3 regions of the Planococcus sp. TJ-302 genome follow, and region 2 is predicted to be linked to each of the others. Evidence: riboswitches for the same ligand, from Rfam matches in the RefSeq annotation. Region 2 holds a riboswitch; each other region holds the start of a gene.
What was found. A riboswitch is a leader RNA that binds a small molecule or an ion and turns the genes downstream of it on or off. The one in region 2 is predicted to bind lysine.

Region 1: another riboswitch for lysine. It lies ahead of AC4EHB_RS14835 (Na+/H+ antiporter NhaC family protein); the one in region 2 lies ahead of AC4EHB_RS10575 (transporter substrate-binding domain-containing protein).
Region 3: another riboswitch for lysine. It lies ahead of dapA (4-hydroxy-tetrahydrodipicolinate synthase); the one in region 2 lies ahead of AC4EHB_RS10575 (transporter substrate-binding domain-containing protein).

The regions. Positions count from the first base shown of each region.
Region 1 is NZ_JBZDOI010000004.1:35,557-39,751, forward strand. It holds gene AC4EHB_RS14830 (sodium-dependent transporter) at 1-472, opposite strand, end outside; gene AC4EHB_RS14835 (Na+/H+ antiporter NhaC family protein) at 673-2,247, opposite strand; lysine riboswitch at 2,361-2,543, opposite strand; gene AC4EHB_RS14840 (bifunctional metallophosphatase/5'-nucleotidase) at 2,614-3,957, opposite strand; gene AC4EHB_RS14845 (sulfite exporter TauE/SafE family protein) at 3,971-4,195, opposite strand, start outside.
Region 2 is NZ_JBZDOI010000001.1:2,180,420-2,184,614, forward strand. It holds gene AC4EHB_RS10570 (amino acid ABC transporter permease) at 1-758, opposite strand, end outside; gene AC4EHB_RS10575 (transporter substrate-binding domain-containing protein) at 823-1,668, opposite strand; lysine riboswitch at 1,802-1,984, opposite strand; gene AC4EHB_RS10580 (nucleotidyltransferase domain-containing protein) at 2,259-3,044, opposite strand; gene AC4EHB_RS10585 (SRPBCC family protein) at 3,242-3,691, shown strand; gene pgeF (peptidoglycan editing factor PgeF) at 3,823-4,195, shown strand, end outside.
Region 3 is NZ_JBZDOI010000001.1:1,885,643-1,889,837, reverse strand. It holds gene AC4EHB_RS09210 (STAS domain-containing protein) at 113-955, shown strand; gene dapA (4-hydroxy-tetrahydrodipicolinate synthase) at 998-1,888, opposite strand; lysine riboswitch at 2,046-2,224, opposite strand; gene AC4EHB_RS09200 (class I SAM-dependent methyltransferase) at 2,330-2,932, shown strand; gene ypfJ (KPN_02809 family neutral zinc metallopeptidase) at 3,000-3,842, shown strand; gene AC4EHB_RS09190 (TraB/GumN family protein) at 3,947-4,195, shown strand, end outside.

The DNA.
Region 1 (4,195 bases), on a different contig from region 2:
CCCATACAAGCACCAACGGAATGAATACACCCCATACTATTCCGCCAGTTTGCCCTGGTGTCACTGTCAATTGAAGGAAATCGTTAAACAGAAATGCTTCGGTGTCTGATCCCCAAGCCTGGTTGAATGAGAAAATCGTGTAACGCATAGACCAAGCGATGATAACTGCATAATAGGTGGATATGACAAATGAGACAAATACTGCCCACCAGCCCAGCCACTCCATTTTCTTGCCGCCCATTCTAAAGAATGATAACGGTGCGGATCCACGGTATTTATGCCCAATGGTGAATTCTAAAATTAGAATTGGTATCCCTGCGGTCAACAGAGCGAATAAGTACGGTATAAAGAATGCTCCTCCACCATTTTCATAGGCTACATATGGAAAACGCCAAATGTTCCCCAAACCTACCGCCGAGCCGACTGCCGCTAAAATAAAACCGGCGCGTGTGCCCCATTGCGAACGTTCCATTTTTCTTCCCCCTTTTTTGTCTTCTTCCATTTTTCTTACAGAAAAATAGGAAGTTTGTTTATTTTCAGATTATTGACTAATCTAAAATTAGTATAACTATGGGTTCCTCTAAAGTAAAGATAATTCCGGAAAAAATTTCTTAAAAACTATTACTGCAATAATAAAAAAGCAGAGATCCAAGATCTCTGCTTTTAAAACCACTAGCTATTTGCTTGTTTTTCTAAAATTGTAGTTCGTTTTGACCATACAAGGAATAATACTGCTAAAATGACTATGACTGTCAGTAGCGACCATAGAAGTGAACCTGTAAAACCTATTACGATGTAGCCGACCGCTGCTATAGCAGCTGCAGTCAATGCATAAGGCAATTGAGTCAACACATGGTCCATATGGTTGCTTCCTGCACCGGTAGACGACAGAATAGTTGTATCGGAAATTGGTGAACAATGGTCTCCGAACACTGCGCCTGCCAAAACCGCTGCAAGTGCTGGCAGCAATAATTCTGGTGCAGCTTGTGCCATGATATTTCCGGCAATTGGCAGCAAGATCCCGAAAGAGCCCCATGAAGTTCCTGTTGAGAAGGCCATGATTCCTGCAAGTACGAAAAGCAGCACAGGAAGGATTTCAATCGGCATATTGCTTTCAGTAACAAAATCAGCCAAATACAGTCCTGTCTCCAATGCACCAATCAAATAACTCAACGACCATGCAAAAATCAAAATCAGCACAGCTCCAAGCATAGAACGGATGCCTTCAAAGATGCCTTTTCCAACCCAAGACGCTTTTGCTGTTTTATTGTGTTTAAATTGGCGAACGTACAATAGGATGGAAGAAATCGCACCCAATAAACCGCCGGCCATCAAAGAAGCAGGAACATCCGTGTTTTCAAAAATTGCCCAGATATCCAAGATCTGCCCTGCATTCTGGTAACCGGTCCAAATCATTGCCCCGATCGTTCCTGCAACCAGCAAGATGATTGGCAAAAGCAGATCAGTCACACGGCCGTGACCATGGACCGGGAAGTCTTCTTTCATCTCCCCAGGAATTGTTTTCTTGGCATCGAATAGTTCGCCCGTTGTAATAGCGCGTGTTTCGTGTTTTTTCATAGCACCGAAATCGACATCGCGCACTGCGACGAAAAAGACGATTGCCAATGCTGCGACTACGTAGAAATTCATCGGAGCCATCCAGATGAACGCTTCAAGCGCAGACATCTGAACAAAAGTCTGTGCCGACAAGATGCTGGCGATGATTCCGATGATTGCCGCTCCCCAGCTGGAAACAGGCGAAATAACACAAACAGGTGCAGCCGTTGAATCGATGAAATAAGCAAGTTTAGCGCGTGAAATTTTGTAGCGGTCCGTAATCGGACGTGCTACTTGGCCAACTGCCAACGCATTGAAATAATCATCGATGAAAATGACCATTCCGAGCACGACTGTCAGCACTTTTGCGCCTCGGCGTGTTTTGATGCGTTCAGATGCCCAATCGGCAAATGCCATACTGCCGCCCGACAGGCTGACAAACGCGGTAATGATTCCGAGCAAAAACAAGAACAGCAGGATAAAGACGTTATAAGCGTTGAACCCCCCGTCCCAGAACGTGATGGCAAATGAATTGAAGATTTCCGTAGCGGCTTGTACCGGCGCGAAAGAAGTCAAAATGAACGCCGCAGCGACAATCCCTGCGCCAAGCGACAACAGTACACGTTTTGTCAGCAGGACCATGACGATTGCCACGATTGGCGGCAAAATCGAAAAAATAGTGTTTTCCATGTTAAATTCCTCCTTTTTTAATAGGATGGAAGAGAAAGTAAGAAAAAAAGGCTGATTGTTCCCAATGGATACAATCAGCCTTCTACAATTCGTCTGTGTGGTAAAACATCAAACAACCCTGTAGCTCTTCGTCTATGCAAAACACAGACGACAGTGACATTCTTGTTCAGAATGACCCCAGCCTCTTTTTCAGTGACAGCTGAAAAAGAAACTTCGGCAAAACCCCCTTTCGTATGCGAGCAACCATGTCATACCCCCGCACCCTACTGATAAGCCTTGCAGCCTCTACCCATCGATATTGAATTCATTAAAAGCATAGCGCACAATATTAATGAAATCAAATGAATTTCAACTCCGAATATTCACTCATTTCACCGGTTTAGTGCGGAAAAATTGGCTAAAGACATCGCGCAGAAATTCCGGCATGAAATACGTTTTCGGAGCACGCTTCAGCTCCGGGAAAAAATAGCCGAACGTGAACATATCTAGTGTGATCAAGTTGAACATTTCATCATGCCGCGCGCGGCGGCCGCCAATGTGCAGCTCATGCCCGACCAATGAAAAGTTGACGCGGACCATGTTGCCGAAAACCGCCCCTCTGAAACCCATCCCTTTCAATTCGATATTCGGCCAGTCAGCGTTCAACGATTGAAGAAAGATTTCTTTCAGTTCTGCACCACTCAACTCGATCATGCACAAATTGATCGGATGCGGCAACATCTTATGGAAATCGTAACGCGTTGTCTCGCCGAGCGGCATATCTTCCATGAACAACCCAGCATTGAACAACGCACAATCCGCACCGGAGTATTCCAGCATCGCTTGGCCGAAAAGTTCAGCAAGTTCTGAGTCTTTGAACCACTCTGCCTTTAAAGGCTTGTCGTTGTAAAAGACCGGTTCGTTAAGCTGCATTTTGCCCTCCTCAATGAGCATGTCATTGAACCCTTCATCATTGCTGCGCTGATCGGCCGTTTCAATCAGCTCTGCTTCCCGCTCCCCCGTAACTGGGTCGATTGTGATATGGCCTATAAACATGCCGAACTTCCCGGCAGCACCGAGCAGCGAATCATTGATCATTTTCCCTTCGTGGAAAATATGGTGGGTATGCGCGCCAAGGATGATATCCAAGTCGCTGCACATTTCTGCAAGCAGCTCATCTTCCCTGATACCAAGATGCGAAAGGCAGACGATAAAATCGACGGTCCCCTTCAGCTCTGCGGCGGCTTCAACAATGGATTGCTTAGCATCTGACACCGTCCAGCCAAGGCGCTTGTAAAAAGGCGTGAATTCCGCAGTCGCCCCGACCAACCCGATTTTCCGGCCCTCCGCAGTCGAGACGACTGCGGAGGGTTTTGCCCAAGACGGACGGCGGCCTTCAGCGGTGAAAAGATTTGATACCACCACATCAAAATCAGCTTGTATATATAACTCGTCCAATTCTTTTTTCGACAAAGTAATGCCTTCATTGTTCCCAATGGTCACTGCATCATAGCCAGCATCGTTTAGAAGATCCACATTGCCTTTCCCGGCAGTCCCTTCACTAAAAGGGTGCGAACGGTCAACATGGTCGCCGATATCCAAAATCAAGCATGTATCGCCCGCCTCCTCATGCCAGCGCTTGCGTTCATGCAAAAAGGCACGGATCTCCGGCCAATGTGAAAAATGGCTGTGGAGATCATTTGTATGATAAATATGAATAATTTCCCCCATGTTCTGCACCTCTTTAAATACTGAATAATCCCTCATAAATCGAACGCAAGCCAAGGATCAGCAACGCTAGCCGCAAAATGACGACAAGCGTCTCCGATTTTATCTTTTTGTTCAATGACGCACCAATCTTAGCTCCGATGTACGCCGTAGGCACAATCGCAAGTGTATAAATCCAAGGCACATTGCCTAGCGAAATATGCGTGATTGAATTGATAATGGAAGATAAGAACACCATCAA
Region 2 (4,195 bases):
ATTTTATGTTCTGTGTCTTCTGCCGTGACCACTTGCATTGGCAAGCCGCCGATCATGCTGTAATTGGACGGCCCTGCCATTTTGCGCTCAAGCTTGCGCAGCAGGAGCGTGATGGTGAATGTCATGACAAAGTACAAGACGCAGGCGATGAAGAACGATTCGAAATACCGGAAATTATTGCCCGACACCGACTTGGTCTGGAAAAACAATTCCGTGACGCCGATAACGTTCAATACGGCGGTGTCCTTGATATTGATGACAAACTGGTTGCCGGTTGCCGGAAGGATGTTGCGCACTACCTGCGGCATGACGACGTTCATCATTGTCTGGAAATGATTCATGCCGATTGCCTGTGCCGCTTCGAACTGTCCTTTGTCGACAGAAATGATACCGCCCCTGACGATTTCCGACATATAAGCGCCCGTATTAATGGAGACGATGAAAATCGCCGCCGTAAAGACATCCATATCAATGCCGAAAGCCATCGCCGAGCCGTAGAAAATGACCATTGCCTGAACAATCATCGGCGTGCCGCGGAAAAATTCCACGTACGCGGACAGCAAGAAATTGATCGTTTTCTGGAACAAACGCTTCACGCCGCGCTCCGGCATCGGAACTGTATTGACAATGCCGATAATCAAACCGATTGCGGCACCGATCAACGTGCCGATGATGGAAATCAGCAATGTCATCCCTGCTCCGCGCAGGAACATTGGCCAGTTATTTGTAAGTATGGTGATAACCCACTCAAGACTCATGGTTTTCCTCCTAAAAAAATTTAAAGCCGGCTGCATTTAGCTGCAGCCGGCACCGCCTAAACTTTTACTGGGCAGCTGGTTGGTTTTGAATAGCCGTATCCATGATTTCCTGGCGTTGCTCTTCTGAGATGCCAGTTAATGTTTCGTTGATCTGTTCTGTAAACTCGCTGCCTTTTTTCAAGCCGACAGCTACTGCCGTGTCATCTTCTGAAGTCTCAAAGCCTTCTGTGAATTCCACCATCGCGAAATTCTCGTTCGCTGCTGAAGCGCTGACCGCTTCCGGGCGTTCTGAAACATAGCCGTCAATCATGCCCGACTCAAGCGCTACCCGCATTGCTGGGAAGCTTTCCATTGCCGTCTCTTTGGAAACCCCTTCAATTTGGTCGATAACCGTATAATGGAACGTATTCAATTGCGCCGTTATTTTCGCGCCGCTGAAGTCAGCAAGCTCGCTCGCGCCTTCAAATTCGCCGCCTTTTTTCACAACCATCACCAATTCCGATGTGTAATAATGCTCGGAAAAATCGATGGTTTCTTTGCGTTCCGCTGTCGGCGACATGCCCGCCACAATGGCATCGATTTTGCCGGAGTTCAGTGCTGGGACCAAGCCGTCCCATTCCGTTTTGACGATTTCCAATTCTTTTCCGAGACCTTCCGCGATTTGTTTCGCGATTTCCACATCATAGCCGCCCGCGTATTCCGCATTGCCGGAAATTTTCACAGCGCCATTGGAATCATCGCTCTGCGTCCAGTTGAACGGCGCGTAGCCCGCTTCCATCCCTACTTTAAACGTCCCGCCTTCTTCGGTTGAACCTCCGCCTGAAGCTGCGTCTTCTTCCGATCCGCATCCCGCAAGCAACATGCCCAGTGACAGCACGGCTGTTAACATCAATCCTGATTTCTTTTTCATCTTTTCATTCTCCCCCTTTGTGTTTTAAGTAAAATAATTCTGAATAGGCCAAAAAGGGCAGCTATGTACAAAAAAAGACCTGAGATAGACTCAGATCGCTATATGCATAGTTGCCCTAAATCCTCTTTTCCCGTATCGAGATAGCACACCGCGAAAGACTGGGAAGTCCAATGCGGCAGTCCTGCAATTATTCACTGCAGACCCAGCAAGTAATAATGAGAAATATTACAAACTTCGGCGGTCTTCCCTTCTCCATAGCATCCTTGTTTCTCAAACTCCTCTATGGACTAATAAATTCCGCGCCTCTACCTCACCGGAAAGTGAGGTCATATTCACTTGTTTTTCATAGTCTACATTATTACTTTTTTCCTGTCAACGCCGCTCCAAATTCTGTTCTGAGCTCTTTTTCCGCGCCTTATCATCAATCAAAACTATTCAAAGAAAAAGTAGTTGTAGTAATTAAGCGAATATCCAAATTTATTATTATGCTTGTTTTAAATGAAAGCATAAAAATATTTCACCTTCCAAACCAAAGGACTGAAAAAAGCGAATCGGCTTTTTTAAAGATGGTCTGCCTTTTGTTTGCGCAATTATTTCCATACTTGCTCTAAAGTCTCCCTAAATAATGAATCAAGCTTATCTGTCGGGTCTCCAATGCGCGGCGGCAATGTTTTTGCATAAGCTTCCAGCCTTTCAATTTCACTGTCCAAGAAATGATGGATCGCAGGAATCCGCTGTTCCAGGTCCAGCTCTTCCCCCGCTTTCTTGCGCTCCAATAAATCGAGAATTTCTTCTTTCAAAATTCCTTCGGGCACAAGCGCTTCCATCAACTCATAAAAATCAATCGGAGGAATGGTCTGGCGCTCTTTGATCCAAGTGGCTGCCAAGACCGGACGCAATGCGTAAAAATATTTTTTTATCTTTACTTCCTCTTTACTGAGATGGGTTCGGTAATTGTTTTTGGCCATGTTCAAGTAATGATGGAGGCTCGCGTTCGGGAAAAAAACTTCATCTTCCAGCCCTTTTAACTTCTCCTTGAACGAATAGGCCTCGTAATACCGGATTTCGCTGTACATCCACTCTAGAAATGGCGGGTTGCTTTTACGGAACAGCCGCAAAGCTTTCGTAATTTCCCATCCGCTGATGTCGAGCATGTCGCTAATGGGCATTTCAATGACATCCCGCTTCTCGCCGATGCCTTGCGGGTCGATGGCCAAATACCACTCCGGCTGATGAATATAGACGAAACGGACGTCATAATCACTGTCCGTTGACGGAAATCCCCACGCCCGGCTGCCGGACTCAACCGCAAACAGCACTTTCACTTGAAACTGTTCTTCGATTTCTTTTAACTTTTCCTGTATCACCTGATCCATCAACGCCACCGCTTTCATTAATTTCACTTCTTATCTGATTAGCATAATTGATTTGCCACGGAATGCCAATTTGCCCACACATCCCATATACACCATAATAATTTATTTAAATATTCCGATAAATTAGAAGTTTAATGATTTCTTCGTTGTATAATGAAAGCAGAAATCATCTTGCATTCCAGGAGGCGAATGAACGCATGGCTCACACGAAACAGACCATCTTCATCAATGCTCCACTTGAAAAAGTTTTTCGCTACACCATCAATCCTGAAAATTGGGCACATTTCTACAACAATCTGGCTTCTCCGAAAAAAATTGATGGCAACGGTGAGGTCGGTACCGTCGTTGAAGCCGAGTATGCCATCATGGGCATGCATTTCCCTGAAACCATTCAAGTCACAGAATGCGAAATCACCGACAGCACCGCCAAATGGACGGGCATGATGAGCGGCAGTTTCAATGCCAGACAATCCAGCTATTACGTTACGAGAGACTCTGGGACAGAGGTCAGTTTTGAAATCGAAAGCTATATCCCGGATGACTTGTTCGGAAAAATCACCGACCGGATCATCTACGAACGGCTGAGCCGGAACTCTGCCTCCCATACCTTGGAAAACATCAAAGCCATTTGTGAAAGTTCCGAGTAGCAAAAAGGAAAGCGCGCTGCAAAGCGTACTTTCCTTTTTTGGTTGGCTTCTGGCCGCTGCTGCTATATATTTTAGGAAAGGCAGTAAGTTTTTTCAGAGCCCTGGTAAAATTGTTGAAAAGAGGTGCGAAGATGAAATCGATTATTTATACGGACGACAACAAGTTTCTTGCAGGCATTACGATGAAGAACGAAGAAGCACCGGAAGCCAATAATATGGCGCTCCACGCATGCATGGATCCTGCTAAGATTGCCGAAAACCGGGCACTTCTTACAACATCAGTCAATAGCAGCATGAATGATCTCGTTTGCGCCCAGCAAACCCATAGCGCCAATTTCCACCGCGTGGAAACGTCGGACAAAGGCCGCGGCGCATTGGATTTGGCGAGCGCCATACCGGATACGGACGCTCTTTATACATACGAATCGGGCATCTTGTTGTCCAGCTTTGCTGCCGACTGCGTGCCGATCCTGTTTTTCAACGAATCGGCGGGAGTTGTCGGCG
Region 3 (4,195 bases), 290 kb from region 2:
ACCGATTATTTCCTGGGCAATAAATAAGAGGAATTTTTCAGTATCCTAAATCGTTGACTGACAGGTATAATAAAAGACAAAGAATGACAAACGCTACTTCGGGAGGTACCACATGAAAAGGGAAGTTACACTGCTCGGCCAACGGGTGGAAGAAGATAAATATTTAATCGCCCAATTGATCCAGGAAGAGGCATTAAAAGATGCCAGCCCGGCAGATGTTGCAGGCTATGGAGAGTTGCTGAAGGCGGTTATCGAGTTCCGTTCAGGGCTGATTGGATTGATCGGCAAATCCATCACGAATTTCCTTGATCCGCAACAGGCTTACGATGAGATTGCTGAATGGGGCCATGCCACCGGGAATTATTTCCTGAAAGAAGGCATGCAGCTCGATAGCGCTTTAGCGGAAACGAATATTTACCGCAAGCATATCGGGAAAGTTATCAAGTCGGAAGCTGTATACAAAGGCATAGAACTTGAAGTGCTTTTCGAGGTCATGGAATTTTTCCATAGCCTGCTTGACCATGCGGCGTATTCTTATAGTTTCGCGTACATCAATTCGTATCAAAAAAATCTTAAGGAAGCGCGCACGGAGTATTTGGAGCTGTCTTCGCCAGTCGTGCCCGTCAATGACGAAATTGCGATCTTGCCTCTTGTCGGGGCAATCGAAGTGGACCGCGCAGAACACATTCTGGAGAAAACGCTCATGTCAGTCGGCAATTTGGACGTTTCAACGTTAATCATCGATTTATCGGGTGTCGTGAAAGTGGATACCATGGTGGCACAACAAATCATCATGTTGACTGAGTCGCTGAAATTAATCGGTGTGCACGCTGTTCTGACCGGTATCCGGCCAGAAATTGCCCAGACGATTACGCATTTAGGTGTCGATGTCCGGCAGCTGGCACTTGGCGGCAGCTTGAAACAAGCCTTTAAAAAATTAACTGCTGAAACTTGATGCAAAAAACCCGCTGAAGCCTTTGCTTCAGCGGGTTTTTTATTATTGTGTAGCGGCCGTTTTTACTACGGGCGCTAAAGTTTCTTGTAACGTCAGTGTTTCTTGTTCCGTCAACGGAATCATCGGCAAGCGTACGCCGCCCACTGCTACACCAGCCCAGTTTAATGCTGATTTAACAGGAACTGGATTCGGTGCAGCAAATAACGAATTCATGACCGGCAGAAGTGTGCGGTGAAGCTGCGCGGCTTTTGCCGTGTCGCCGGCTTTAAAGCTGGAAATCATCACTTGCATTTCACGGCCGATGATATGGGCAGCTACAGATACGATGCCTGTTCCGCCAATTGCAAGAAGCGGCAAGGTCAAGCCGTCATCGCCGCTGTATAAACTGAACGTATCGGGTGTGCGTTCAATGATCTCGGCTGCGGCATCAAGGCTCCCGCTTGCTTCTTTGATGGAGACGATATTGTCGATTGCGGCTAAGCGCACAATGGTGTCGACTGACAGATTGACGACGCTGCGCCCAGGAATATTATATAGCATGACTGGCAGATGAGTGGCGGCTGCAATCGCTTGAAAATGCTGGAACATGCCTTCTTGTGAAGGTTTATTGTAATATGGTGTCACCAGCATAATGGCATCAACGCCCGCTTCTTCTGCACCGTGCGTCAACGTGATTGAAGCGCGTGTATTGTTTGAGCCGGTTCCTGCAATGACTGGAATGCGGCCTTGGACAGTATCGACGACAAACTTGAAGAGGTCGATCTTTTCGTCCTCCGATAAAGTCGGCGATTCGCCGGTAGTGCCTGCTACCACCAATGCATCGCTCCCGGTTTCAATTAAATGTTCCACTAGGGCTGCAGTTGCGGGGAAATCGATGTCACCGCTTGCGTCAAATGGCGTCACCATTGCTGTCACTACTTGTCCGAAATTCATAAATACCACCCTTTTCTCATTTTTTTGTGTGTTCTATTGTCTGCTGCTGCGTTGATCGTGCGTAATCAGAGGCGGCAAGCGTATCGGAAAAACAAAAAAGCAGCAACGAAGGGTCTCGTTGCTGCGATAGGATTAGCGTGTAAAGCGCTCAATCCATGCGTCAGATAGCCCTCCATATAGTCTCCTATATGACAGTCCTGCATTTGTTTAATGCAGACCCAGCAACATCGGCAATGAGCGCCTGGCCACTTCGGCAAATTCCCCTTTCAGCAGCTGTCATCGGATCTCATCATCCTCGAGCTGTCTACTGATGGTTTTTGCGCCTCTATCCTCACTCCGAAAAAGCGGAGCAAGAAATTATTGAATTAGCTAGACTTTACCAAATTCCTGCTTTAATTGCAAGTATGCAAGGCACTATTTTATAAGAATCGAGGAGATTTGATGGACGAACGGCAATACGATCACGACCTGAATATCCATACTTCAGGCATACAGCAGGGGTTCCATGATACCTTCCATTACAATCGCTACGAACCGACACCATATGAACTGCTCGAGACACTTTTCAATAGCTATCCTTTATCCCCGGAAGATAGGTTCGTCGATTTCGGCTCCGGCAAAGGGCGCCTCAACTTTTTGGTGCACCATTTGGTCGGCGCGGCATCGACCGGGGTCGAAATGGATCAGGGCCTTCACCAACAAGCCTGTGAAAACCTGGAGTCCTACGTGCAAAAGCGGCCAGCGGCAAAAGGGCGGATCCGTTTTGTCTGTACACTCGCTGAACAATACCGAATTCATCCCCACGACAATAAATTCTATTTTTTTAACCCATTTTCTGTTCAGATTTTCATCACGGTCATCAATAATATCCTGAAGTCCGTGGAACGTTCGCTGCGGAATGTCGAGCTGATCTTATTCTTTCCGTCAGAGGATTACATCGGCTATTTGGAGCATAGCACAGGATTTAAACAGTTCCAGGAAGTTGAACTGCCGGGAGTGGAAGGCGATTTAAGAGAGCGATTTTTAATTTACCGCCTCGATTGAAATGGATTAAAAGCGGTACCGAATGGGGTATAGCTTATAAAAAGTGAATGGCGAGGAGAGGAAATAGATGAAATGGAAGGGCAGAGCAGGCAGCGGCAACGTTGAAGATAGAAGAGGAAGAGGTGGCGGAGGCCTGATTGCCGGAGGCGGCATCGGCGGCTTGCTTATTGTTTTGTTGGTATCTTTTCTTGGAGGGGATCCGGGTGCAATGTTGGATACGATGGGCGGCGGATCGCAGTCAAATGAACCATATGTGGCATCCCAAGAAGAAGAGGAATTGGCGGAATTCGTGTCAGTCGTTCTTGCGGATACAGAACAGGTATGGACTGAAGTGTTCGCGGAAGAGGGCTTGGAATATGAGGAGCCGACCTTGGTGCTTTACACAGAGAGCGTTGATTCGGCATGCGGCACAGCGGGTGCGTCGGTTGGGCCATTTTATTGCCCCGGCGACCAGAAACTCTACATTGACTTGAGCTTCTACGAAGAATTGCAGACCCAATTCCAGGCACCTGGCGATTTTGCGATGGCTTACGTCGTTGCGCATGAAGTGGGGCATCACGTACAAAACCTCCTTGGTACCATGGGCAAAGTGCAGCCGATGCGCAATAAGCTGAGCGAGGAAGATTATAATGAGCTCCAAGTGAAGCTTGAATTGCAGGCGGATTACTACTCGGGTGTCTGGGCGCACCACGCAGAAGGCATGGACCTCCTTGAAGAAGGAGATTTGGAAGAGGCATTGACGGCTGCCAGTGCGGTAGGCGATGACACCATCCAGCAACGGTCACGCGGCTATGTCGTTCCGGAAAGCTTTACGCACGGCACTTCGGAGCAGCGCAAGCGCTGGTTCTATAGAGGTTTTGAACATGGCGATCTGCGCAACGGCAACACGTTCAACGCAACCGGGTTATGACGCGACAATAGTTGATATTTTCGGCGATGTGATTCATTATTGAAATAGACAGTCTTTGCGCCTTGCGGCGGAGGGAAATTAGGTTCTGTGAAGGAAGTAAATCCATGCATGAAGAAAATATAACGCGCCTGTACATCGACGGCCGGGAAATTATTCTCATCGGTACAGCACACGTTTCGCGCCAAAGCGCGGTGCAGGTCAAAGAAGTCATTGAAGCGGAGCGGCCGGATTCGGTATGCATTGAGCTGGACGCCCAGCGCTACCAGTCGGTGACTGATAAGAGCAAGTGGAAAGAAACCGATATTTTCAAAGTCATCAAAGAAAAGAAATCCAGCTTGCTGCTGATGAACTTG